One region of the Azospirillum largimobile genome, then DNA from elsewhere that is predicted to be linked to it. Evidence: riboswitches for the same ligand, from Rfam matches in the RefSeq annotation. Region 1 holds a riboswitch; each other region holds the start of a gene.
The links. A riboswitch is a leader RNA that binds a small molecule or an ion and turns the genes downstream of it on or off. The one in region 1 is predicted to bind thiamine pyrophosphate.
Positions count from the first base shown of each region.

Region 2: linked by a shared signal. The riboswitch ahead of ACWPKK_RS05880 (ABC transporter ATP-binding protein) and the one ahead of thiC (phosphomethylpyrimidine synthase ThiC) in region 1 are both predicted to bind thiamine pyrophosphate.
Region 3: linked by a shared signal. The riboswitch ahead of ACWPKK_RS14995 (ABC transporter substrate-binding protein) and the one ahead of thiC (phosphomethylpyrimidine synthase ThiC) in region 1 are both predicted to bind thiamine pyrophosphate.

Region 1 covers NZ_CDRMUA020000001.1:344,439-351,932, reverse strand. Annotated here, with positions in the region: gene ACWPKK_RS01640 (Rne/Rng family ribonuclease) at 1-2,481, shown strand, start outside; gene greB (transcription elongation factor GreB) at 2,582-3,133, shown strand; gene thiC (phosphomethylpyrimidine synthase ThiC) at 3,268-4,992, opposite strand; TPP riboswitch at 5,143-5,276, opposite strand; gene ACWPKK_RS01625 (magnesium transporter CorA family protein) at 5,356-6,339, opposite strand; gene ACWPKK_RS01620 (hypothetical protein) at 6,380-6,679, opposite strand; gene argB (acetylglutamate kinase) at 6,699-7,494, opposite strand, start outside.
Region 2 covers NZ_CDRMUA020000001.1:1,248,457-1,255,950, reverse strand. Annotated here, with positions in the region: gene ACWPKK_RS05890 (hypothetical protein) at 1-96, opposite strand, end outside; gene ACWPKK_RS05885 (acetoin utilization protein AcuC) at 246-1,418, opposite strand; TPP riboswitch at 1,499-1,605, shown strand; gene ACWPKK_RS05880 (ABC transporter ATP-binding protein) at 1,656-2,396, shown strand; gene ACWPKK_RS05875 (ABC transporter permease) at 2,393-3,160, shown strand; gene ACWPKK_RS05870 (ABC transporter substrate-binding protein) at 3,176-4,117, shown strand; gene ACWPKK_RS05865 (universal stress protein) at 4,225-5,052, shown strand; gene ACWPKK_RS05860 (inositol monophosphatase family protein) at 5,089-5,901, opposite strand; gene ACWPKK_RS05855 (hypothetical protein) at 5,939-6,553, opposite strand; gene ACWPKK_RS05850 (hypothetical protein) at 6,638-6,943, opposite strand; gene hflX (GTPase HflX) at 7,141-7,494, opposite strand, start outside.
Region 3 covers NZ_CDRMUA020000002.1:345,537-353,030, forward strand. Annotated here, with positions in the region: gene ACWPKK_RS14975 (ABC transporter permease) at 1-259, opposite strand, end outside; gene ACWPKK_RS14980 (ABC transporter permease) at 263-1,411, opposite strand; gene ACWPKK_RS14985 ((2Fe-2S) ferredoxin domain-containing protein) at 1,597-1,929, shown strand; gene ACWPKK_RS14990 (DMT family transporter) at 2,183-3,097, shown strand; TPP riboswitch at 3,131-3,245, shown strand; gene ACWPKK_RS14995 (ABC transporter substrate-binding protein) at 3,317-4,453, shown strand; gene ACWPKK_RS15000 (branched-chain amino acid ABC transporter permease) at 4,458-5,330, shown strand; gene ACWPKK_RS15005 (branched-chain amino acid ABC transporter ATP-binding protein/permease) at 5,545-7,230, shown strand; gene ACWPKK_RS15010 (ABC transporter ATP-binding protein) at 7,227-7,494, shown strand, end outside.

The DNA.
Region 1 (7,494 bases):
TTGCGCTCCTACAAGATTCAGGAAGTGGTGAAGCGCCGGCAGGTCCTGCTGGTGCAGGTGACGAAGGAGGAGCGCGGCAACAAGGGTGCCGCCCTGACCACTTACCTGTCGCTGCCCGGCCGCTACTGCGTGCTGATGCCCAACACCGGGCGCGGTGGCGGGATTTCCCGCAAGATCACCAACCCGGCCGACCGCAAGCGCCTGAAGGAAATCCTGTCGGATCTCGACATTCCCGACGGCATGGCGGTCATCCTGCGCACCGCCGGGCTGGAGCGTTCCAAGCCCGAGATCAAGCGCGACCTGGAATATCTCCTGCGCCTGTGGGACGACATCCGCGAACAGACGCTGAAGTCGTCGGCGCCCTGCCTCATCTATGAAGAGGCGAACCTGATCAAGCGGTCGATCCGCGATCTGTACTCCAACGACATCGACGAGATCTGGGTCGAGGGCGAGGCCGGCTTCCGCACGGCGCGCGAGTTCATGGACATGCTGATGCCGGGCCATTCCCAGCGCGTCCAGCTGTACCGCGACAGCCAGATCCCGCTGTTCCACCGTTATCAGGTGGAAACCCAGATCGACGCCATCCACAGCCCGGTGGTGCAGCTGCGTTCCGGCGGCTACATCGTCATCAACCCGACCGAGGCGCTGGTCTCCATCGACGTCAACTCCGGCAAGTCGACCCGCGAGCGCAACATCGAGGAAACCGCCTACAAGACCAACCTGGAGGCCGCCGACGAGGTGGCGCGCCAGCTGCGTCTGCGCGATCTGGCCGGCCTGATCGTCATCGACTTCATCGACATGGAGGAGCCGCGGAACAACGCCGCCGTCGAGCGCCGCATGAAGGAGGCGATGAAGAACGACCGGGCACGCATCCAGCTCGGCCGCATCTCCGCCTTCGGCCTCCTGGAGCTGTCGCGCCAGCGTCTGCGCCCGTCGCTGCTGGAGACCAACTTCGAGCGCTGCCCGCACTGCTCGGGCACCGGCGTCGTCCGCTCGGTCGAATCCGCCTCGCTGCACGTCCTGCGCGCCATCGAGGAAGAGGGCATCCGCAAGCGGTCGTCGGAGATCACCATCTACGTCCCGACCTCCATCGCGCTCTACATCCTCAACCAGAAGCGCGGTGAGCTGGCCAAGATCGAGGAGCGTCACAGCTTCCACGTCATGGTCCAGGCCGACGACGGCCTGATCGCCCCGGACCACCGTCTGGAGCGCAACAAGGCCCGCCTGCCCGACGAGGACGGCCCGCTGGTCAGCGCCGACCGCGTCATGGCCGAGACCGATCGTGCGCTCGCCGCCGAACCGGTCGTCGAGCCGGTCGAGGAGGAGGCCGACGTCGAGACCGCCCAGGCCGAGGAGACCGACGAGCGCGTCGAGACCAACGGCGCCAATGGCGATGGCAATGGCGAGGATCGCCGCCGCCGCCGCCGTCGCCGCCGTGGCCGTGGCCGTGACCGCGAGGAAGGCCGCGTCGAAGGCGAGACCGCCGGTGCGGGCGAGGACGCCGAGGAATCCGACGAGACGGGCGACGAGGCTGCCGAGACCGGCCTGCCGGTTGCCGCCGAGGCCATCCCCGGCGCTGCCATCTCCGAGCCGGCCGAAGACGACGACTCGGATGAGGACGAGGGCGAGGGCGAAGGCGAAGGCGACGAGGAGACCGGCGCCGATGCCGGCGATCGCAACGGCGAAGGCCGTAAGAAGCGTCGCCGCGGCAAGCGCGGTGGTCGCCGCCGGTCGCGCCGCGAGGGTGCGGAAGGGCTGGAGGGCGGCGAGGAGACCGCTGCCGACCAGTCTCCTGCCGCTCCGGCCGAAGCCGCTCCTGTTCAGGCTCCGGTCGAGGCGTCCGACCTCGACTGGATCCTGGCCGGCGAGAGCGCTCCGGCACCCGTCACGGAAGAGGCTCCGGTTCCGGTGCCTGCGACCGAGCCGCCGGTGACCGCTCCGGCCCCGGCCGAAGCCGCCGCCGAGAAGGCTCCGGCCAAGAAGGCGTCGCGCAAGCGCAAGGCCGCTGCCGAAGCCCCGGTCGAGGCCGCCCCGGCGGTCGCCGAAGCGCCGGCAAAGGGCCGCAAGCGCAAGGCCGCCGCTCCGGTGGAAGCCCCGGCGCAAGCTGCGGCCGAGCCGGTGACGGAGCAGGCTCCGGCCAAGAAGGCGTCGCGCAAGCGCAAGGCCGCTGCCGAGGCTCCGGTCGAGGCCGCTCCCGCCGCCGCACCTGCCGTCGCCGAAGTGCCGGCCAAGGGCCGCAAGCGCAAGGCCGCCGCCGCGGAAGCCCCGGCTGAGGTCGCGACCGACACGGCTCCGGCCAAGAAGGGGTCGCGCAAGCGCAAGGCCGCTGCCGAGGCTCCGGCCGAAGCCGCTCCCGCCGCCGCCCCGGCAGCGCCCGAGCCGGCTCCGGCAGCCGCTTCGGAACCTGCTGCGGCTCCTGCTGCGGCCGGCGACAACGGTGATGCCTCCGCGAAGCCGCGTCGCGGCTGGTGGAAGCGGTAAGCCGAACGGCCCTTCGGGCCCTCTGGAACGGGAAAAGGCGCCGCGAGGCGCCTTTTCCTTTTCCCGGACGTTATCTCCCTGCCACAGGACAGGTCGGACCATGAGCAAGGCCTTCACCCGCGAGAACGACACGCCTGACGACGACGATCTCGAAGATCCGGCACCGCTACCGCAGGGCTTCAAGAACTACATGACCCCGCCCGGCTTCCAGCGCATGCAGGAGGAACTGCGCCACCTTCTGCGGGTGGAGCGGCCGAAGGTGGTGGAGGTGGTGTCCTGGGCCGCCGGCAACGGCGACCGGTCGGAGAACGGCGATTATCTCTATGGCAAGAAACGCCTGCGCGAGATCGACCGTCGCATCCGCTTCCTGAACAAGCGGCTGGAGTCGGCGGTGGTGGTCAATCCGCAGGACCAGAAGAACCGGGAACAGGTCTTCTTCGGCGCCACCGTCACCTATGCCCGCGAGGACGGATCCGAGAACACCATCACCATCGTCGGCGCCGACGAGGTCGATCCCGACCGCGGCCATGTCAGCTGGATTTCCCCCATCGCCCGCGCGCTGTTGAAGGCGCGGGAAGGCGACATTGTGGACGTCCGCACGCCGGCGGGGATGGAGCAGGTGGAGGTGCTGGAGATCAGGTACGCGGGGTGAGGGGGCGTTAGACCCCCACCTAACCTCCCCCGCTGGGCGGGGGAGGGACTTCCGCTGCACGCCAACAAAGGTCCAATTTCCTCCCCCGCCCAGCGGGGGAGGATCAAGGTGGGGGTCTAACTTCTCGAACTCACTCACCCCGCCGGCTGGTAAATTTCCCCGCCCGACTCGCGGAACTTCTGCGACATCTCGGCCATGCCGGACTCCGCGGCGTCGCGGATTTCCTGCGTGATCTTCATCGAACAGAATTTCGGCCCGCACATCGAACAGAAATGCGCGGTCTTCGCTCCCTCCGCCGGCAGGGTCTCGTCGTGGTAGGCCATCGCCGTCTCAGGATCGAGCGACAGGGCGAACTGGTCGCGCCAGCGGAAGGAGAAGCGGGCACGCGACATGGCGTCGTCGCGCAGCCGGGCCGCGGGATGACCCTTGGCGAGATCCGCGGCATGGGCGGCGATCTTGTAGGCGATGACGCCGGCCTTCACGTCGTCGCGGTCGGGCAGACCCAGATGCTCCTTCGGCGTGACGTAGCAGAGCATCGCCGTCCCGAACCAGCCGATCATCGCCGCACCGATGGCGCTGGTGATGTGGTCGTAGCCCGGCGCGATGTCGGTCACCAGGGGCCCCAGCGTGTAGAAGGGCGCCTCGCCGCACAGAGCCAGCTGCTTTTCGACATTGTGCTTGATCTTGTGCATGGGCACATGGCCCGGCCCTTCGATCATCACCTGCACGTCACGCGCCCAGGCGATCTTGGTCAGCTCACCCAGGGTCTCCAACTCGGCGAACTGGGCGGCATCGTTGGCGTCGGCCTGGCTGCCCGGCCGCAACCCGTCGCCCATCGAGAGGGCCACGTCATATGTGCGGCAGATCTCGACGATGTCGGCGAAATGGTCGTAGAGGAAGCTCTCGCGGTGATGCGCCAGGCACCATTTGGCGATGATCGAGCCGCCGCGCGAAACGATGCCGGTCACCCGCTTGGCGGTCAGGGGGATATGGGCCAGCCGCAGGCCGGCATGGATGGTGAAGTAATCAACGCCCTGCTCCGCCTGCTCGATCAGCGTGTCGCGGAACAGCTCCCAGGTCAGGTCCTCGGCCCTGCCCTTCACCTTCTCCAGCGCCTGATAGATCGGCACCGTGCCGATGGGAACCGGGGAGTTGCGCAGGATCCATTCGCGGGTCTGGTGGATGTCGGCGCCGGTGGAGAGATCCATCACGGTGTCGGCCCCCCAGCGGATCGACCAGACCATCTTCTCCACCTCCTCCTCGATCGAGGAGGTCACGGCGGAGTTGCCGATGTTGGCGTTGATCTTGGTCAGGAAGTTCCGGCCGATGATCATCGGCTCCGACTCGGGGTGATTGACGTTGGAGGGGATGATCGCCCGCCCGCGCGCCACCTCGTCGCGGACGAATTTCGGGGTGATGAAGTCGGGAATCTCGGCCCCGAAATCCTCACCGTCGAGGGCTGCTTCCAGCGCCGCAGCGCGGCCGAGATTCTCGCGGACGGCGATGTATTCCATCTCCGCGGTGACGATGCCGGCGCGGGCATAGGCCATCTGCGTGACGGCCCCGCCGCCCTTGGCGCGCAGCACGCCGCTGTCGGTGGTCTCCACATCGCCACGGGCCAGGATCCAGTCGCGGCGATGCTTGGCCAGCCCTGCCCGCACATCGATCGCCACGGCTTCGTCGGTGTAGGGTCCGGAAGCGTCATAGACGGTCAGCGGCGGCTCGCCGCCCGACAACGCGATTTCGCGCAGTGCAACCCGCAGGTCGGGAAAGCGCGTACCCGGCACATAAACTTTCCGCGACGACGGCAACGGGCCGGTCGAAATGCGGATGGCGGTTTCGTTGAAGTCCTTTGGCATTGGGTTTCTCCGTCGGAGTTAGGCGGACAAACCCGGGACTGCGGACGGAGGTTCGGTGTCTTCGTGCGGGCCGTTCCCCAATTCGGGCGCCCATCACTATGGGCATTCCCCACTGCGGGCGTTGCTACGGCCGGACGGGGCCTGTTTTCGGCCCGTCACGAGGTCCCTCCCTTCGCCGGTATGACCCGGATCAGGTTCGAAGGGTCACCACGCTGCCGGAGACGCTTGGCGCCGTCCGGCCGTTGGTATCTCAGCCCCCTGTCGGGACCCCCCTGGAATGCGCCCATCCTGCCGGGACGGGCGGCCCCTGTCAAAAGGAAAGAACCGCGGACGATCCGCAAGCCACACTGTATGGATACCGCGTCACATCCAGCGTTTCAGACGGACATAGATCATCGGCAGCAGTGCCGACAGCAGCAGCAGCCCCAGGGCGCTTGGATAGCCGAACAGCGAGTCGGTCCCCGGCATCTCTTCGAAATTCATGCCGCCGATGCTGGCGACCAGGGTCGGCGGGAACAGAAGGACGGTCAGGACCGAGACGATCTTGACGATCTCGTTCTGCTCCACATTGATCTGGCCCAGCGCCGTGTCCAGCGCCAACGCGACCTTGCCGGCCAGGAAACGGGCATACTGGTCGAGCCCGCGCAAATCCTGCAGCGTCGTCTTGGCCCAGCGCCTCGTCGCCTTGCCAGGGTTCCAGCCGTCGCCGCGCGCCAGGAAATCGGTCATGCGCGACAGGCTGGCCAGGCTGATGCGCGCCTTGCCGATCAGGTGGCCGGCATGGCCGATGCGCTTCAGCGTCTGGGCATCGTCCAGCGTCTCGCCGCGGGAGCGCAGCTTGCGGCCACGGAAGAAGCGGCGGTTCAGTACGTCCAACTCCACCCCGGTCCGCCGCAGCACGGCAGAGGTACGGTCGACCATCCCGTCCACCAGCGCCGCCAGAACCAGTTCGCCACGGGAGGCGGACACCTGCCCATGGGTGGCACGGCGGCGGAAGGCCAGCAGGGCCTGCGGATCGATGTCGTGGATGGTGACCAGCCGGCGCCCGGCCAGCACGAAGCTGACGGTGGCGATGCGCGGCTCGTCGGTGTCGGCCCAGACCAGGGCGGTGACGGTCATGGTCAGGGCACCACCTGCCACGCGCAGGCGGCTCGACTCCTCGATCTCCGCCATCTGCTCGCGGGTGGGCAGGCTGGTGCCGATCAGCGCCTCCGCCCGCGCCAAGTCGTCGGCGGTCGGGTTGATCAGATCCAGCCAGACGGTGGCGTCGGGCAGCGGCCCAACGTCGTCCGCAGCCTCCCTGGCCCAGCGCAGCAGACCGCCGTCGTTGACGAAGACATGCAGCAAGGCTGTGCTCCTTGCGTGGTTCGAGGCGGCGGGGGAGCGCTTACGTCATCCGGCCGCCGCGTCTTGGCTTCTCGGGCGGTTTAACCGGCGGGGGCGACTTCGCCTCGGTGTCGAGGTCCAGCGTCTCCCCCTCCGCCTTCAGCGCCTGTTCCAGCTTGCGGCGGAAGGCACCGCCATCCCGCTTGGCATCCAGGAAATGGCCGACCGCCTCCTTGGCGGCGTCGCTGTCGTAGGGGACCTTGCCCAACGCCGCCAACTTGGCGCGCTCCACCAGCTTCGGGTCCATCCGGTCGCGGATGGCCTTCATCTGGCGGAGCAGGTCCTTGCGCAGGTCGGTCATCGGCCCCCCTATTGCAGCGTCAGGCCTTGCCGATCAGGGTGCCGGCGCCGCCTTCGGTGAAGATCTCCAGCAGCAGCGCATGCGGCACGCGGCCATCTAGGATAACAGCGGCATCGACGCCCTGCTCCACGGCACCGATGCAGGTTTCGATCTTCGGGATCATGCCGCCGGACGCGGTGCCGTCGGCGATGGCCTTGTGAGCATCCTCCAGCGACATCTTCTCGATCAGCTTCTTTTCCTTGTCGAGGACGCCGGCGACGTCCGTCAGCAGGAAGAAGCGCGCCGCCTTCACCGCCGCTGCGACCGCACCGGCCGCCGTGTCGGCGTTGATGTTGTAGGTGTCGCCATTCACGTCGAAGCCGACCGGCGCGATCACCGGGATGATGTCCGACTGGGCGAGCGCGTGCAGGATCTGCGGGTTGACCTTGTACGGTTCGCCGACGAAACCGAGGTCCAGCACCCGTTCGATGTTGCTGTCGGGGTCGCGCTGCACGCGCTCCAGACGGCGGGCGGTGATCAGGTTGCTGTCCTTGCCCGACAGGCCGACGGCACGGCCGCCGGCGCCGTTGATGGCGGCGACGATCTGCTTGTTGATGGAGCCGGCCAGCACCATCTCGACCACCTCGACCGTCTCCTTGTCGGTGACGCGCAGGCCGTCGATGAAGCTGGACTTGATCTTCAGACGCTCCAGCATCTGGCCGATCTGCGGGCCGCCGCCGTGGACGACCACCGGGTTGATGCCGACCTGCTTCAGCAGGACGATGTCGCGCGCGAACAGCTCCGCCAGGCTGGCGTCGCCCATGGCGTGGCCGCCG
Region 2 (7,494 bases), 900 kb from region 1:
GATGTTCGGCAGGAAATCCTTCAGCATCATGGCGACCGGGACGGCGGCCAGCATGATGATGACGATGGCGATCAGGAACAGCGTCGTGTTCGACATCCGCCCGCCCGTTCTCCTCCCGAAACCCGCACCATGCGATCTGCCGGAATCGGCACGATCGGCACCGGTGCGGAGCTTCGAGGATCAACGAACAATCCAACCCCGTCAACGAATCGTCTCGGCTTCGCTCCAAATTCGTCGGAAATGTGTCAGGATGCCGCCATCTCCGCCACCCGCTTCACCGCGTCACGCACCGGCCCCGGCCGGCGTTCGTCCGCCAGGGTGGTGAACCAGTGCTCCGGCGGGTTGCGACCGGCGGCGCGGTTCCAGGTTAGGGCGCGCAGCACCGCTTCCGCCTCCGCCGTCGGCGGCACGGCAGGGTCGATCCCGTTCATCACCGCCCAGATGCCGGCCCAGCAGCGTCCGACCGACCAGGGATTATAGCCGCCGCCGCCGACCACCAGCACCCGTGGCGCCAGCGGCAGCAGGGCCGCCACCGCCTCCCACAGCGCATTGTTGGACAGTTCCAGCCGGCTCAGGGGATCTTCGGCCAGGGCGTCGGCACCGGTCTGGATCACCATAGCCTGCGGACGGAAGGCGCGGGCCAACGGCAGCACCGCCGCCTCCATCACATGCTCCATCTCGCTGTCGTTGAAGCCTGGCGGAACCGGCAGGTTGCGGGCCATGCCGCCGGCCCGATCCTCCGCCTTGCCGGTGTAGGGCCAGCGCCCGTCCTCGTGGATGGAGATGGTCAGCACCCGGTCGTCGTCGGCGAAGGCCTCCTCCACCCCGTCGCCATGGTGGGCGTCGAGGTCGACATAGAGAACCCGCTCCAGCCCATGGTCGAGCAGTTCCAGGATGCCCAGCACCGGCGCGTTGAAATAGCAGAAGCCGCTGGCCCGGTCGCGGCGCGCATGGTGCGTGCCGGCCGCCGGCGCATAGACCAGCCCGGCCGGACGGTCGCCCAGGATGCGCGCCGCCTGCAGGGCCGACCCGCTGCTGTGGGCCGGCCGCCGGTACATCTCGGCGAAGACGGGATTCTCCAGCTTGCCGAGATTGTGGCGGGCCGCCGTCGCCTCGTCCACCCGCTGCTCCGCCTCCGCCCGCTTCAGCGCGGCGATATAGTCCGCCGTGTGGAAGCGGGCCAGTTCGCGTTCGCTCGCCACATGGGTGTCGAGATAGACCTTGTCGGGCAGCCACCCCATGGCGCGGCTGAGATCGATGGCGGTCGATACGCGTGGGATCGCCAGCGGATGCTTCGGGCCATAGGTCGAGCCGCGATAGATGTCGCCGCCGATGAACAGAGGGGTGCGGAGAGGCGTGGTCAGGGGATGATCTCCATCGGTCCCGCCACAAACTAGGCGGAGCCGTGCGCCGGTCAAGCGGCACCCCGCCGCTTCCGCGCTCTGGAAGGGCCTGCGGCAATGCTTGCGGTCGCGGATCGTCCGCGCCTATAGTCGCCGCCTTCACTGGGGGGAGCCGATGGGCGGCTGAGAGGTTCCGTTGCGGAACGACCCCTGGAACCTGATCCGGTTCATGCCGGCGTAGGGATCAGTGATGCCAGACCGTACGCGCACCCTCTCCGCCCTCCCGCCATGCTTGCCGCTATGACGGCCCCGATGCCGGCGATTCCGCCGCTTTCGGTGACCGTGTCGCAGGCGCGGCTGACCTATGGCGGCATGCTGCTGTTCTCCGACCTGACGCTGGATCTGCCGGCGGGGCGGACCACCTGCCTGTTGGGACCGAGCGGCGTCGGCAAGACCACGCTTCTGCGCATCCTCGCCGGGCTGGCGGAGCCGGAGCCGCCGACCTGCGTCGCCACCGGCGACGGGCAACCCCTGGCCGGCCGCATCGCCTACATGGCGCAGCAGGACCTGCTGCTGCCCTGGCTGACGGTTCTGGACAATGTCCTGCTGGGCGACCGGCTGCGCCACCGCCGTCCCGATTCCGTGCGGGTGGAGCGTGCCCGCTCGCTGCTCCACCGCGTCGGTCTGGCGGGGCGGGAGCGCGACCGTCCGGCCGCGCTGTCCGGCGGGCAGCGCCAGCGGGTGGCGCTGGCCCGCACGCTGATGGAGGACAAGCCGCTGGTCCTGATGGACGAGCCCTTCTCCGCACTCGACGCCATCACGCGGCTTCGGCTGCAGGAGACGGCGGCGGAAACGCTGACCGGCCGCACCGTCCTGATGGTCACCCACGATCCGCTGGAGGCGCTGCGCATCGGCGACCGCCTGCATGTGATGACCGGGCGTCCCGCCGTCATGGGGCCGGCGCTGGAGCCGTCCGGCAAGGTGCCGCGCCGGGTCGACGATCCCGGATTGCTGGCGCTACAGGCGGAGCTGCTGCGGAGGCTGGCGGAATGAGGGCGCTGCTGCGCGCCTTGGTCACGCTCGCCGTGCTGGTCGCCGGCTGGCAGGTGCTGGTCTGGGCCACCGGCCTGCCGCGCTACCTGCTGCCCGGTCCGTTGGCCGTGGCCGATGCAATGCGGCGGCAGGCACCCCTGCTGTGGAGCCATGGGCTGACCACCCTGTCCGAGATCCTGATCGGGCTGGTGGCCGGGGTGGCCCTGGGCGGCGTCAGCGCGCTGCTGCTGGCGCGGTTCCGTACCGCCCAGCGCTGGCTGATGCCGCTGCTGCTGGTCAGCCAGGCGATCCCGGTTTTTGCGTTGGCGCCGCTGCTGGTGCTTTGGCTGGGCTACGGCATGGCGTCCAAGATCGCCATGGCCGTGCTGGTCATCTATTTCCCGGTGACGACCGCGCTGTTCGACGGGCTGCGCCGCACCGATCCCGGCTGGCTCGACCTTGCCCGCACCATGGGCGCCTCGCCCGCCGCGATCCTGTGGAACATCCGCCTGCCGGCCGCCCTGCCCGCCTTCTGGTCCGGCGTGCGGGTAGCCGCGGCGGTGGCGCCCATCGGCGCGGTGATCGGCGAGTGGGTCGGTTCATCCTCCGGCCTCGGCTACCTGATGCTGCACGCCAACGCCCGCATGCAGATCGACCTCCTATTCGCCGCGGTGCTGGTACTGGGGCTGTTCGCAGTGACGCTCTATGCCGCCGTCGACGCGCTGGCCCGCCGTGCCCTGCCCTGGCAACCCGATACCCAACCGGCCGAAGACGCCAATCCTTGAAGGGGAGAAAACCCGATGAAGCACCTGTTCGCCGCCGGCCTGATGGCGGCCGGCCTGATGACCGCGCTTCCTGCACTGGCCCAGGACAAGCTGTCCGTGATGCTGGACTGGTTCGTCAACCCGGACCACGCCCCACTGGTGGTGGCGCAGGAGAAGGGCTTCTTCAAGGATGCCGGTCTTGAGGTGACGCTGACCGCTCCGGCCGATCCCAACGACCCGCCGAAACTGGTCGCCGCCGGCGGCACCGACCTTGCCGTATCCTACCAGCCGCAGCTGATCCTGCAGGTGGCCGAAGGGCTGCCGCTGGTCCGTGTCGGCACCCTGGTCTCGACTCCGCTGAACTCCGTCGTCGTGCTGCGCGACGGGCCGGTGAAGACGCTGAAGGACCTCAAGGGCCGCAAGATCGGCTTCTCCATCGCGGGCTTCGAGGATGCGCTGCTGGGCGCCATGCTGGAAAAGCACGGGCTGAGCCTGAAGGACGTGGAACTGGTGAACGTCAACTTCTCGCTGTCGCCGTCGCTGCTGTCTGGTCAGGTCGATGCGGTGGTCGGCGCCTTCCGGAACTTCGAACTGAACCAGCTGGACATCGAGAAGCATCCCGGCCGCGCCTTCTATCCGGAGGAGGAAGGGGTGCCGCCCTATGACGAGCTGATCCTGGTCGCCCACAAGGCCAAGGCCAACGATCCGCGCTTCAAGCGCTTCCTGGCGGCGGTGGAGCGCGCGACGCTCTACATCCTGAACCATCCGGAGGAATCGCAGGCCGCCTTCGTCAAGGGTCGGCCGGAGTTGAACGACGAACTGAACCGCCGCGCCTGGGCCGACACGCTGCCGCGCTTCTCCCACAGCCCGGCCGCCCTGGATGCCGAACGCTACACACGCTTCGCCGAGTTCCTGAAGGAGCGCGGCCTGATCAAGGAGGTGGCGCCGGTCGACCAGTATGCGGTGGTGGTGAAGTAATCCGCGGCTTGACGAGATTGCCTTCCGGGCCGGCGGCGCGTTACCTAGAGGAAAACCGCTCCGCCGCCCAATGATCGGCGACAGCATAAATCGGGAGATGCAAGGGTATGCCGATCAAGACCATCCTGCTGCACATGGCCAACGACGACGCCCACGCCGGCCGGATGGCCGTTGCCGCAGCGCTGGCCAAGCAATTCTCCGCCCATATCCAAGCGCTCTACGTCGCCACCCCGGTGTCGATGCCGGCGGGCGCCACCGGCCGGGCTGCTTCATACGTCTTCATGGCGGAAGCCACCGCCATCGCCCATGAGAATGCCGAGCGGATCGAGCGGGAGGTGCAGCAGGCGCTGAACGGCCTGTCGTTTGACTGGACGGTCGAGGAAGGCGATCACGTCGAATTGCTGGCCGAACGGGCTTCCTACGCCGATCTGGTCGTGGTGGCGCAATCGGCGGCAGTCCGGGCGGGGGAGCGCGTGTCCCTTCACAACATCCCCGACCGCCTGCCCCTGGAGACCGCCACCCCGGTGCTGGTCCTGCCGCCGGGCCAGCCGGCGACCGCCGCCATCGGCCGGCATGTGCTGGTCGCCTGGAAGAACAGCCGCGAATCGGCCCGCGCCGTCCGCGCCGCCATGCCCTTTCTGGAGACGGCGCAATCCGTCACCGTCCTGACGGTGGAGCCGCCCGGCCAACGGAGCGACGAGGCGGCCGCGCTGGTCGACTGGCTGCACCGCCACGGCATCGCCGCCCGCCCGCAATCGGTCATCGCGTCCGGCGGCGAGGTCGGCGAGATGATCCTGTCCTGCTGTACCGACCAGGGCGCCGACCTGCTGGTGATGGGCGCCTACGGCCACTCCCGCCTCCGCGAACTGGTCCTGGGCGGCGCCACCCGCACGGTGCTGGAAGAGCTGACGCTGCCGGCTTTGATGACGCATTGAGGGTTGTTGGGGGCGGCGTTTGCCCCCACTCCCCACTCACCCGAACAGCTGCCCATGCAGCGCCTGCCAGCTGGCCCGGTCGGGCGCCAGCAGGATGCTTCCCCGCAGCAGCCCCGGCCGATAAGGCGTGCCGTCGATCAACGCCGAATAGCCGCCGGCCTCGGCGTGCAGCAGCACACCGGCGGCGTGGTCCCACGGCATCAGGCGGTGGTAGAGCGAATAATGCGCCCGCCCCTCCAACAGGCGGAGATACTCCTGCGCGGCGCTCGACAGGCAGGCGCGCTCGCCGAGGCCCGCGCTCCGCTCCTCCAACTGCCGGCTCATCTCTTCGGGGCAGAAACGGGTGGACAGCGCGCCGACCATCTGCGGCAGCGGCACCGCCGGCGCGACGTGGACTTGGCGTCCGTCGAGCCATGCCCCCTGCCCTTTCACCGCCGTCGCCATCCGCCCATCCACCGGGTCGTGGATCCAGCCGGCGACCGTCTCGCCCTTGCAGGCGAGCGCCACGATCACCGCGAACATCGGCCGGCCCTGGGCGAAGTTGATGGTGCCGTCGACCGGATCGATGATCCAGACCGGATCGTCGCCATGGATGCGGTCGAGCACGCGCTCGTCCTCCGACGCCGCCTCCTCGCCGATCACGCGGCTGCCGGGCAGCAGGGCCGACAGCGCGGGGGTCAGCGCGCGTTCCGCCGCTTCATCCGCCAGGGTGACGAGGTCGGTCGGCCCGGTCTTCTGCCGGATGCCGGAGGCGTCCAGATTCTGGAAGTAAGGCATGATCTCCGTCCGGGCGACGGAACGGATCAGGTCGGACACGCGGTCGAGGTCGGGAAGCGGGAAATCCGTCATGGTTGGACGCTCTCACTGCATTCGTGGTGTTGGGCCGTCACGGCTTTGCCGCCGGCTTGGCCGGATGGCTGTCCAGCTTCAATGTCGGATCGCCGCCGCCGGGGTTGGTCAGCAGCACCTTGCCGTCCAGCCCGCTGTCCTTCAGCGCCTTCGACAGTGCGTCGAGCGTGGCGCGGTCGGCCGCCGCTGCCGCGGCTTCCTTGGCCTGATCGGGCGGCGGCGGCGGCGGCACCGGACCGCCCTGTGCCGGTTGTCGCGGCGCATTGGGGTCGATCCGCGGTGGCGGTGGCGGAGTTGGCGGGGGGCCGGCGGTTTCCTTCTCGGGCTCCGGCGGTGGAGGCGGCGGCTGCCAGAGGCGGAAACAGTCGGTGAAGGCCGGCTGCTTGCACTCCTTCAGCAATTCGACGGCATCCGGTGCGATGACCAGCGGTACGTCGGGGGCGAGGGGAAGTGGTTGCGGCGGGGGCGGAAGCGGGTCTTCCGGCGGGACCTCCGGCTCTTCGACATAGCCGGGCGGAAGGGGCGTTCCGGGGCGCAAGGGCTCCGCCGCATACGGCGCCGCAGACGGCAGGGCGAGCGCCAGAAGCACCGGCAAGACCGGCAGCAGGCGACCGGCACCGGTCAGGACGGAACGGGGGGAGCAACGGAGCACGACAAGACCGCGGCGATGGCGAACGGCCCATTATGGCCCGCCATCACCCGCGCAGTCATCCATCAAGCGTGTGTCAAATCACCATCATGCGGCGGCGCGGTGGTTCCCTTCGGGGAAGCCGGCGGACCGCCGCCCCTCGCCATAGCCCCAGGCCGACAGTTCGCGGCAGATCGCGGCGATCTTCGCAGCCTCGTCGGCATTCGGCTCCCGCTGCGCGGCAGCGTCGATCAGGCGGATCAGCTTGGCACGTCCTTCGGGGGTGCGCGACAACTCCTGCAACCGCAGCAGCGCCGCACCCGGCGGCAATTTCTCCTCACGGGCCACGAGAGCCACCTGATCGGCGAGGAAAGCCGTGATCGAAAAACACGACGGATCGGTTTGCAACCGCATTGGCAGTCCTCCTCCTGGGGGAGCGCGTTGCTCCGTTCCCATAATCGGACCCCAACGGGGAAATGACCACGCCGCATTCGTCGTAAGACCGGAGTAGGGTGCAACAGGTCATAGCCGATCGTTGCACCCATTCCGTTTGGCCAGTGCGGTGAGGCACCGCTTAAGGTTGCCCCAGCCGCATAGGCCATACCGTACCGTCAGGCTTGGGAGTGCGGCTGGAACCGCTTCTCGAACCGTGCGAGGTCAGCCGGGTCGAGGGAAACGTGCAGATGCGCCCGCTCCTCGTCGTCCCGGCGTTCCAGCACCTCGCCCTTGGCATAGAGCCAGGCGAGCGCCGCACCGTCGCCCAACTCGACCGACAGGTCGACCACCTGCCGGTTGACGTTCATCCGCTGGTCCAGCAGGCGGTCGAGGTCGTCGATGCCCTCGCCGGACAAGGCGGAAACCGCAACCGCGCGCGGGTTGCGGCCGGTCTGGGCCAGAATCGCCGCGCGGCTTTCGCCGTCCAGCGCGTCGATCTTGTTCAGCACCTCGATCACCCGGTCGTCCGT
Region 3 (7,494 bases), on a different contig from region 1:
TGATGCAAGCGAAGCCATGGACCATCGCCAGCGCCACACCCGCGGCGATGCCCGCCAGCAGCCCGAGCCAGGGGTTGAGGGTGGCCGCGGCGACCGCGGCGGAGAAGAAGGCGCCGGCTAGCATCTTGCCTTCCAGCCCGATGTCGACCACGCCGGCCCGCTCGCAATACATGCCGGCGAAGGCGGCCAGCACCAGCGGCGTCGCCACCCGGATGGTGGCGCCCAGCAGCTGCAGCGCCAGAAGAAGCGCGTCCTCCATCGCTCAGCCCCTTCCCCCAGTGGCGATATCTGCGGCGACCGCACCGCGGCGGCGGAACAGCGCCTCCACCTGCGGCTTGAACAGGTTTTCCATCGCGCCGGCGAACAGGATGACCAGACCCTGGATGACCATCACCAGCTCGCGGTTGATCGTGGGGTATTCGAAGGACAGCTGGCCGCCGCCCTGCGCCAGAACCCCGAACAGCAAGGCCGCCAGAATGATCCCGACCGGGTGGTTGCGCCCCATCAGCGCCACGGCGATGCCGACGAAGCCGACGCCGCCGGTGAAGTTCAGGATCACCCGGTGCTGCACGCCCAGGATCTCGTTCACGCCGACGAAGCCGGCCAGCGCGCCGGAGATCAGCATGGCGATGATGATGTTGCGGGCCGGAGAGATGCCGGCATAGACCGCGGCCCGCTCATTGCGGCCGACGGTGCGCAGCTCGTAGCCCCAGCGGGTGCGGCGCAGGAACAGGTGGAACAGAGCGCAGCAGGCCAGCGCCCACAGGAAGGACAGGTTCAGCGGCGAGGCCGGGATGGCGATGCCGAGCCAGCCCAGCGCCCGGTCCATCGACGGCAGCCAGACCCCGGGATCGAATTCACGCGTTTCCGGCGACTGGCTGCCGGGGCGGATCAGCACGTCGACCAGCAGCCAGGTCATGATCGAGGCGGCGATGAAGTTGAACATGATCGTCGTGATGACGATGTGGCTGCCGCGCTTGGCCTGTAGCCAGGCCGGGATGAAGGCCCATGCGGCGCCGAACAGGGCCGACGCCAGGATCGCCAGCACCGCCACCACCGGCCAGGGCCAGCCGGTCAGCGCCAGCGCCACCAGCCCGGCGCCGAGCCCGCCGAGATAGGCCTGCCCCTCGCCGCCGATGTTGAACAGTCCGCAATGGAAGGCAATCGCAACGGCCAGCCCGGTGAAGATGTAGCTGGTGGTGTAATAGAGGGTGTAGCCGATGGCTTCCGGATACCCCAGAGCCTCCGTCACCAGCAGCGACAGCACGTCCACCGGGTTCTCGCCGATCACCAGGATCACCAGCCCCGACAGCACGAAGGCCGCGACGAGGTTGAGAACCGGCAGCAGCGCATACCCGACCCAGCCCGGCACGGCGCCCGGCTGACCCTTCCCCGACCCGCTCAGCAGCACCGGCGTCTCCTGGATTGCCCCTGCCGGGGATTCTTAACCGGCAACCCCGCCGCTGACCAAGCATTTCGTCACGCGGAAAAGCCAAGGGGTGCGAGGACTTGGAAGCGTCACAAAAGTCTTGCCGCAGCGCAGCATTCTGGCATGCTTCTTATCCATATGAAAATTATGGTTATGGAGCATGCCCGATGCCGCTCGACCTGCCGCAGACCTTCCGCCACCACGTCTTCTGCTGCGCCCAGCAGCGTCCGCCCGGCCATCCGCGCGGCAGTTGCGCCGCCAAGGGCGCCCATCCGCTGTGGCAGCGGCTGGACCAGAAAATCCAGGGCAAGGGCCTGACGGATGTGGGCATGGCGCTGACGGGCTGCCTCGGCTTCTGCTCCGCCGGGCCGCTGATGGTGGTGTATCCGGAAGGCATCTGGTACCGGCCGGAGACGCCGGAGGACGTCGACGAGATCGTCGAGTCGCATCTGGTTGGGGATACGCCGGTGGAGCGGCTGGTGATGGTTTTGACGCGGTGAGGGGATGGGGAGTGCTGGCTTCGATTACCCCCACCTAACCTCCCCCGCTGGGCGGGGGAGGGACTGCTGCTGCCTTCCCGAACAAGCGCTTGTCCCCTCCCCCGCCCAGCGGGGGAGGGTTAGGGTGGGGGCACCGTCAGCCGACGCTTAACAAAACCCCACGCCTACCAGACCTGCGGTTGCGGCATTGGGACGCAGAGGCGTTTGCCCATAATGTGGGCAGTCCCAGCCATTGCCGTTCCGAACCGATCCCATGACCGACGCCGAGACCGCCGACCTGCTGCCAGCCGAGGCCGATTCGGTCCCCTATGCCGTCGGCTGCTTCCTGGGTGCGATCCTGCTGTTCGCGGCGATGGACACGCTGATCAAGTTCCTGACCGCCGACTACCCGGTGCCGCAGCTGATGTTCGTGCGCTCGCTGGTCGCTTTCCTTCTTGTGGGCGGCTACACGCTGTGGCGGGGCGGCGGGATCGCGGCGATGCGGACCCGGCGGCCCTGGGGCCATGTCTGGCGGGCCTTCGCCGGGCTGATCTCCATGGGATGCTTCTTCTATGCGTTCCGCGAGCTGCCGCTGGCCGACGTCTATGTGCTGAGCTTCGCCGGGCCACTGTTCATCACCGCGCTGTCCGCCCCGCTTCTGGGGGAGCCGGTGGGCTGGCGCCGCTGGGTCGCGGTGGTGGTCGGATTCGGCGGCGTGGTGGTGATGGCGCAGCCATCGGCGGGGGCGCCGCTGGTGCCGGTTCTGGTCGGGCTGTGCGCCGCCTTGTTCTATGCGCTGGCGGCGCTCGCCGTGCGCGGCCTGTCGCGGACGGAGACCAGCGCGTCGATCGTGCTCTATCTGCTGCTGACGACGACGGTGGTCAGCGGCGCGCTGACGGTTCCCGTCTGGACGGCGCCGACCGCCTACGCGCTCGGTCTGATGGCGCTGGTCGGCGCGATCGGCGCCGGGGCGCAGGTGCTGCTGACCCAGGCCTTCCGCCGTGCGCCGCCGGCCGTGGTGGCGCCGTTCGAATATACCGGCATGGTCTGGGCCAGCCTGTTCGGCTGGATGGTGTTCGGCGACCTGCCGACCGCGCCGGTGCTGCTTGGCGCCATGGTCATCATCGGCAGCGGGCTCTATATCCTGCATCGTGAAACCGTGGTGGCGCGCCGCCGGCTGGGTTCTTGACAGGACAGGCCCGGCGGCGACACTCTCGCCGCCTGTTCACGGCTGGGGTGCCCCTGCCTTCGCCAGATCGGCGGATGCGGGGGCTGAGACAACACCCATCGAACCTGATCCGGGTCATGCCGGCGAAGGGAGCCGACCGGAATCCGACGGAACTGCTGCAAATGCCCCGTCCCCTCCGCGTCGCTTCGCTCGCCGGCGCGTGTTGAGGAGTTTTCGGTCATGCGGCGCGCGCTTCCCCTTCTGATCGGCCTGCTGGCCGCATCCTCCTGCCTGTCGTCCGCCGCGCGGGCCGACGACACGCTGTCCTTTCCGGTGCTGGTGCCGCTGACCGGCTTCCTATCGCTGGAGGGAACCAGCCAGCGCAACGGCGCGGTCCTGGCGCTGAAGCAGACCCCGGCCGGCGTCGCCATCGCATCGGAGGTCGTCGACACCGGCACCTCGCCCGAGGCGGCGGTGACGGCGCTGGAGCGGGCGGCCGGCAGCGGCACGGTCGGGGCGGTCGCCGCCAGCATGCTTGGCACCCAGATGCTGGCGATGCTGCCGCTGGCGCAGGAGTTGAAGCTGCCGCTGGTCACCGTGTCGGGCACCGCCTCGATCACCGAGCAAGGCAACCCTTGGGTCTTTCGCTTTTTCCCCGGCGATGCCGTGACCAAGGCCGCCCACGCCCGCTATGTGGTGGAGGAGTTGGGCAAGCGGCAGCCGGCCGTCATCTATCAGACCACCGCCTACGGGCAGAGCGGCAAGGCCCATCTCGACGCCGCCTTCAAGGCGCTGGGTGTGACCCCGGTGTTCGAGGAGGGGGTGGACCCGGCAGCCAAGGACCTTCTGCCGGTGCTGACCAAGGCGCTGGCCGCGAAGCCCGACGTGCTGGTCCTGCACCTGCATTCCGGCCCGACCGCGCTGCTGCTGCGGCAGGCGGCGTCCAGCGGGGTGGCCGTGCCCATCGTCGCCGGCTCCGCCATGCATCAGCCGAGCACGGCGGCCCTGCTGGAGCCGGCGGAGTTGAAGCGCGTTTGTGCCGAGACCGCGGCCTCGCCCATCTCCGGCGACACGCCGGAGGTCAAGGCCTTCACCGAGGCCTATCGCGCCGCCTTCGGCAAGGAGCCGGACGCCTTCGCGCTCGGCCAGTATGACGGCATGACGATGGTGCTGGAGGCGGTGAAGGCCGGCGCCCGCAGCCCCGACGCCATCCGCAAAGCTCTGTCGTCGGAGAGCTTAAAGGGCCTCGCCATGACCTACAAGTCCGACGGCAAGGGCAACATGGCCCATTCCGCCGTCATCGTCTGCTATGACGGGGCCAGCCGCGTGCCGGTGCTGGTGAAGCGGTACGACAACCCCGCGCTTGCGGCGAAGTGAGCGGATGGCGGCGCTTCAACTGCTGGTCAACGGCGTGGCGCTGGGGGCGGCCTATGCGCTGGTGGCGCTGGGCTTCGTGCTGGTGCTGAACGCCACCTCGGCGGTGAATTTCGCCCAAGGCGATCTTGTCATGGCCGGCGGGCTGCTGGCGGTGGCGCTGGCGCCGCTGATCCCGCTGCCGGGCATCGCCCTGCTGCCGGTGGTGCTGGCGCTGATGGCGGCGCTGGGGCTGCTGCTGGCGCTGGCGGCCTATCTGCCGCTGCGCCGCCGGCCGCCAGTGTCGGTCTTCATCAGCACCATCGCCATCGGCATCATCCTGCAGAACGGCGCCGCCATCCTGTTCGGGCCGGAGCCGCGCGCCGCGCCGCCGCTGTTCGGCGACGACACGCTTTACATCGGCGGGCTGGCGGTTCCCGAGCAGTCGCTCGCCATCGTCGCGGTGGCGGCGCTGCTGATCGGCGCGCAGCAATGGGTGTTCGCCCGCACGCAGCTGGGCCGCCGTCTGCGCGCCACGGCGCAGGACCCGGAGATGGCGCGTGCTTGCGGCGTGCCGGTCACCGCGATGATCCTGGTGACCTTCGCCATCGGGGCCGCCTGCGCCGGGGCGGCCGGGCTGCTGCTGGCCAACCGCTATTTCGTCACGCCGACCGCGGGCGGGGACCTGATTTTGAAGGCCTACATCGCCGTGACCATCGGCGGCTGGGGCTCCGTGCCGGGGGCCGTGGTGGGGGCGCTGCTGATCGCGCTGTTCGAGGTGGGGGTGTCGTCGGTGCTCTCGTACCCGGCGGCGCTGGGGGCGCTGTATCTGACGCTGCTGGCGATCCTGGTGCTGCGGCCGCAAGGCCTGTTCGGCGAAGCGGTGCGGCGCCGTGGCTGATCCGCTCTCCCCGGCAAATATCCCCTCTCCCCCCCGGGGAGAGGGTCAGGGTGAGGGGGTTCCGCTTGCCGGACGATCCTCGCGGCGCGTCCCCCTCACCCCAACCCTCTCCCCGCTTTCGGCGGACCTATGGTCCGCCTGTCGCGTCAGCGCAAACTTCGTTTGCGCGAGAGCGGGGGGGAGAGGGGGCTATGCCGGGGTGGAGAGTGTCGTATTGGGGATTGGTGCCCTCGCTCTCCTTGTCTACGCGCTCGCCTTCGCCTCCCCCTACGGCCTGCGCGTCCTGACCGTCGCCGGCGTCTATGCGCTGGCGACTTTCGGATTTCAGATCGTCTTCGGCCTCGGCGGAGCGCTGTCGCTGGCGCAGGGCGCCTTCTTCGGCGTCGGCGCCTATGTGACGGGCATCCTCGGCAGCCGCTATGGCCTTGGCTTCGAGGCGACCTTTCCGCTGTCGATGCTGGTGCCGCTTCTGCTGGCCCTGCCGGTCGGGCTGGCGGTGCTGCGGCTGGAGTCGCACTATTTCGCCTTGGCGACGCTGGGCATCGCGCAGGTGCTGCATCTGCTGGCGGTCAACCTGCCCGAACTGACCGGCGGCTCCAACGGGCTGGCCGGGGTGCCGGCTGTGGTGCTGTTCGGCTGGATGGTGCCGCGCGGCCTGCCGATGGCGGGGCTGGTCTGGGGGCTGGTGGCGCTGGGCGGGCTGGTGGGGTGGTGGCTGGCGCGCGGGCGGCTCGGGCGGTCGTTGACGATGCTGCGCGACGATCCGCTGGCGGCGGGAACGTTGGGGCTCGACGTCGGGCGGCTGCGGCTGACCGCCTTCGGCATCAGCGCCCTGTTCGCCGGAGCGGCCGGAGCGCTGGCGGTCCACACCCAGCGCGTCGTCTCGCCGGAGGTGCTGGAGTTCCCGGTCATGGTCTCCATCCTCACCATCGCCATCGTCGGCGGGCGGGGGCGGATGGCCGGTGCGGTGCTGGGCGCGGTGCTGCTGCTGCATCTGCCGGAATGGTTCCGCTTCCTGGAGCGCGGCTATCTGGTCGTCTACGGAATGGCCCTGCTGCTGACCGTTCTGCTGGCGCCCGACGGTCTGACCGGGCTGCTGGACCGCGCCGCCGGACGTCTGTTCGGCCGCCCCGCCCGTGCCTTGCCGGAAGCGCGCGAGCCGGCGCCGTCCGTTTCCGTGGACGGGCTGACGGTGGAGGGGCTGGCCAAGTCCTTCGGCGGCGTGCGCGCGGTGGATGGCGTGTCGCTGGAGTTGCGGCCCGGCGGCATCACCGGGCTGATCGGCCCCAATGGGTCGGGCAAGACCACGGTCATCAACCTGCTGTCGGGGCTGGAGCGTCCGGATGCCGGGCGGGTGCGGCTCGGCGGCCGGGACGTGACCGGTGCCCGCACCGACCGTCTGGCCCGTGCCGGGCTGGCCCGCAGCTTCCAGGCGGCGATCCTGCCGGAAGGGGCCGGCGTGCTGGAGGCGGTGGCCGCCGCCCGTCTGGCTTTCGATCCCGACGCGGAAATGGCGGAGGCGCATGCCCGCTGGGCGCTCGACCGGCTGGGCGTCGGCGAGCTTGCCGGGCAGGGCTGCGACGGGTTGCCGGCGGCGCTGCGGCGGCGGGTGGAACTGGCGCGCGCCCTGGTCCGCCGTCCGGCCGTCCTGCTGCTGGACGAGCCCGCCGCCGGGCTGACCGATGGCGAGAAGGCGGAACTGGCCGCGCTGCTGCGCGACCTGGCGGGTGAGGGGATGGCGATCCTGCTGGTGGAGCATGACATGGGCTTCCTGCTGCCGCTGGCCGGGCGGGTGCTGTGCCTCGACCGCGGGCGGGTGATCTATGACGGCCCGGCCGACGGGGTGCGCCGGGATGCGACGGTGGCGGCGGCTTATCTCGGCCGGGCGGGGACCGCATGAGTGCATTGCTGTCCGTCCGCGGCCTGACCGCCGGCTATGGTGGGGCGACGGCGCTTGACGGCGTATCGCTTAGCGTCGCGGCGGGCGAGACGGTGGCGCTGCTCGGCGCCAACGGGGCGGGGAAATCGACGCTGCTGAAGGCGCTGCTCGGCCTCGTGCCGGCGCGGGGCGAGTTGAGCTTCGACGGTGCCGATCTCGCGCCGCTGGCGACGGAGGCGCGGGTCCGGCGCGGCATCGGCTATGTTCCGGAGGGGCGGCGTGTCT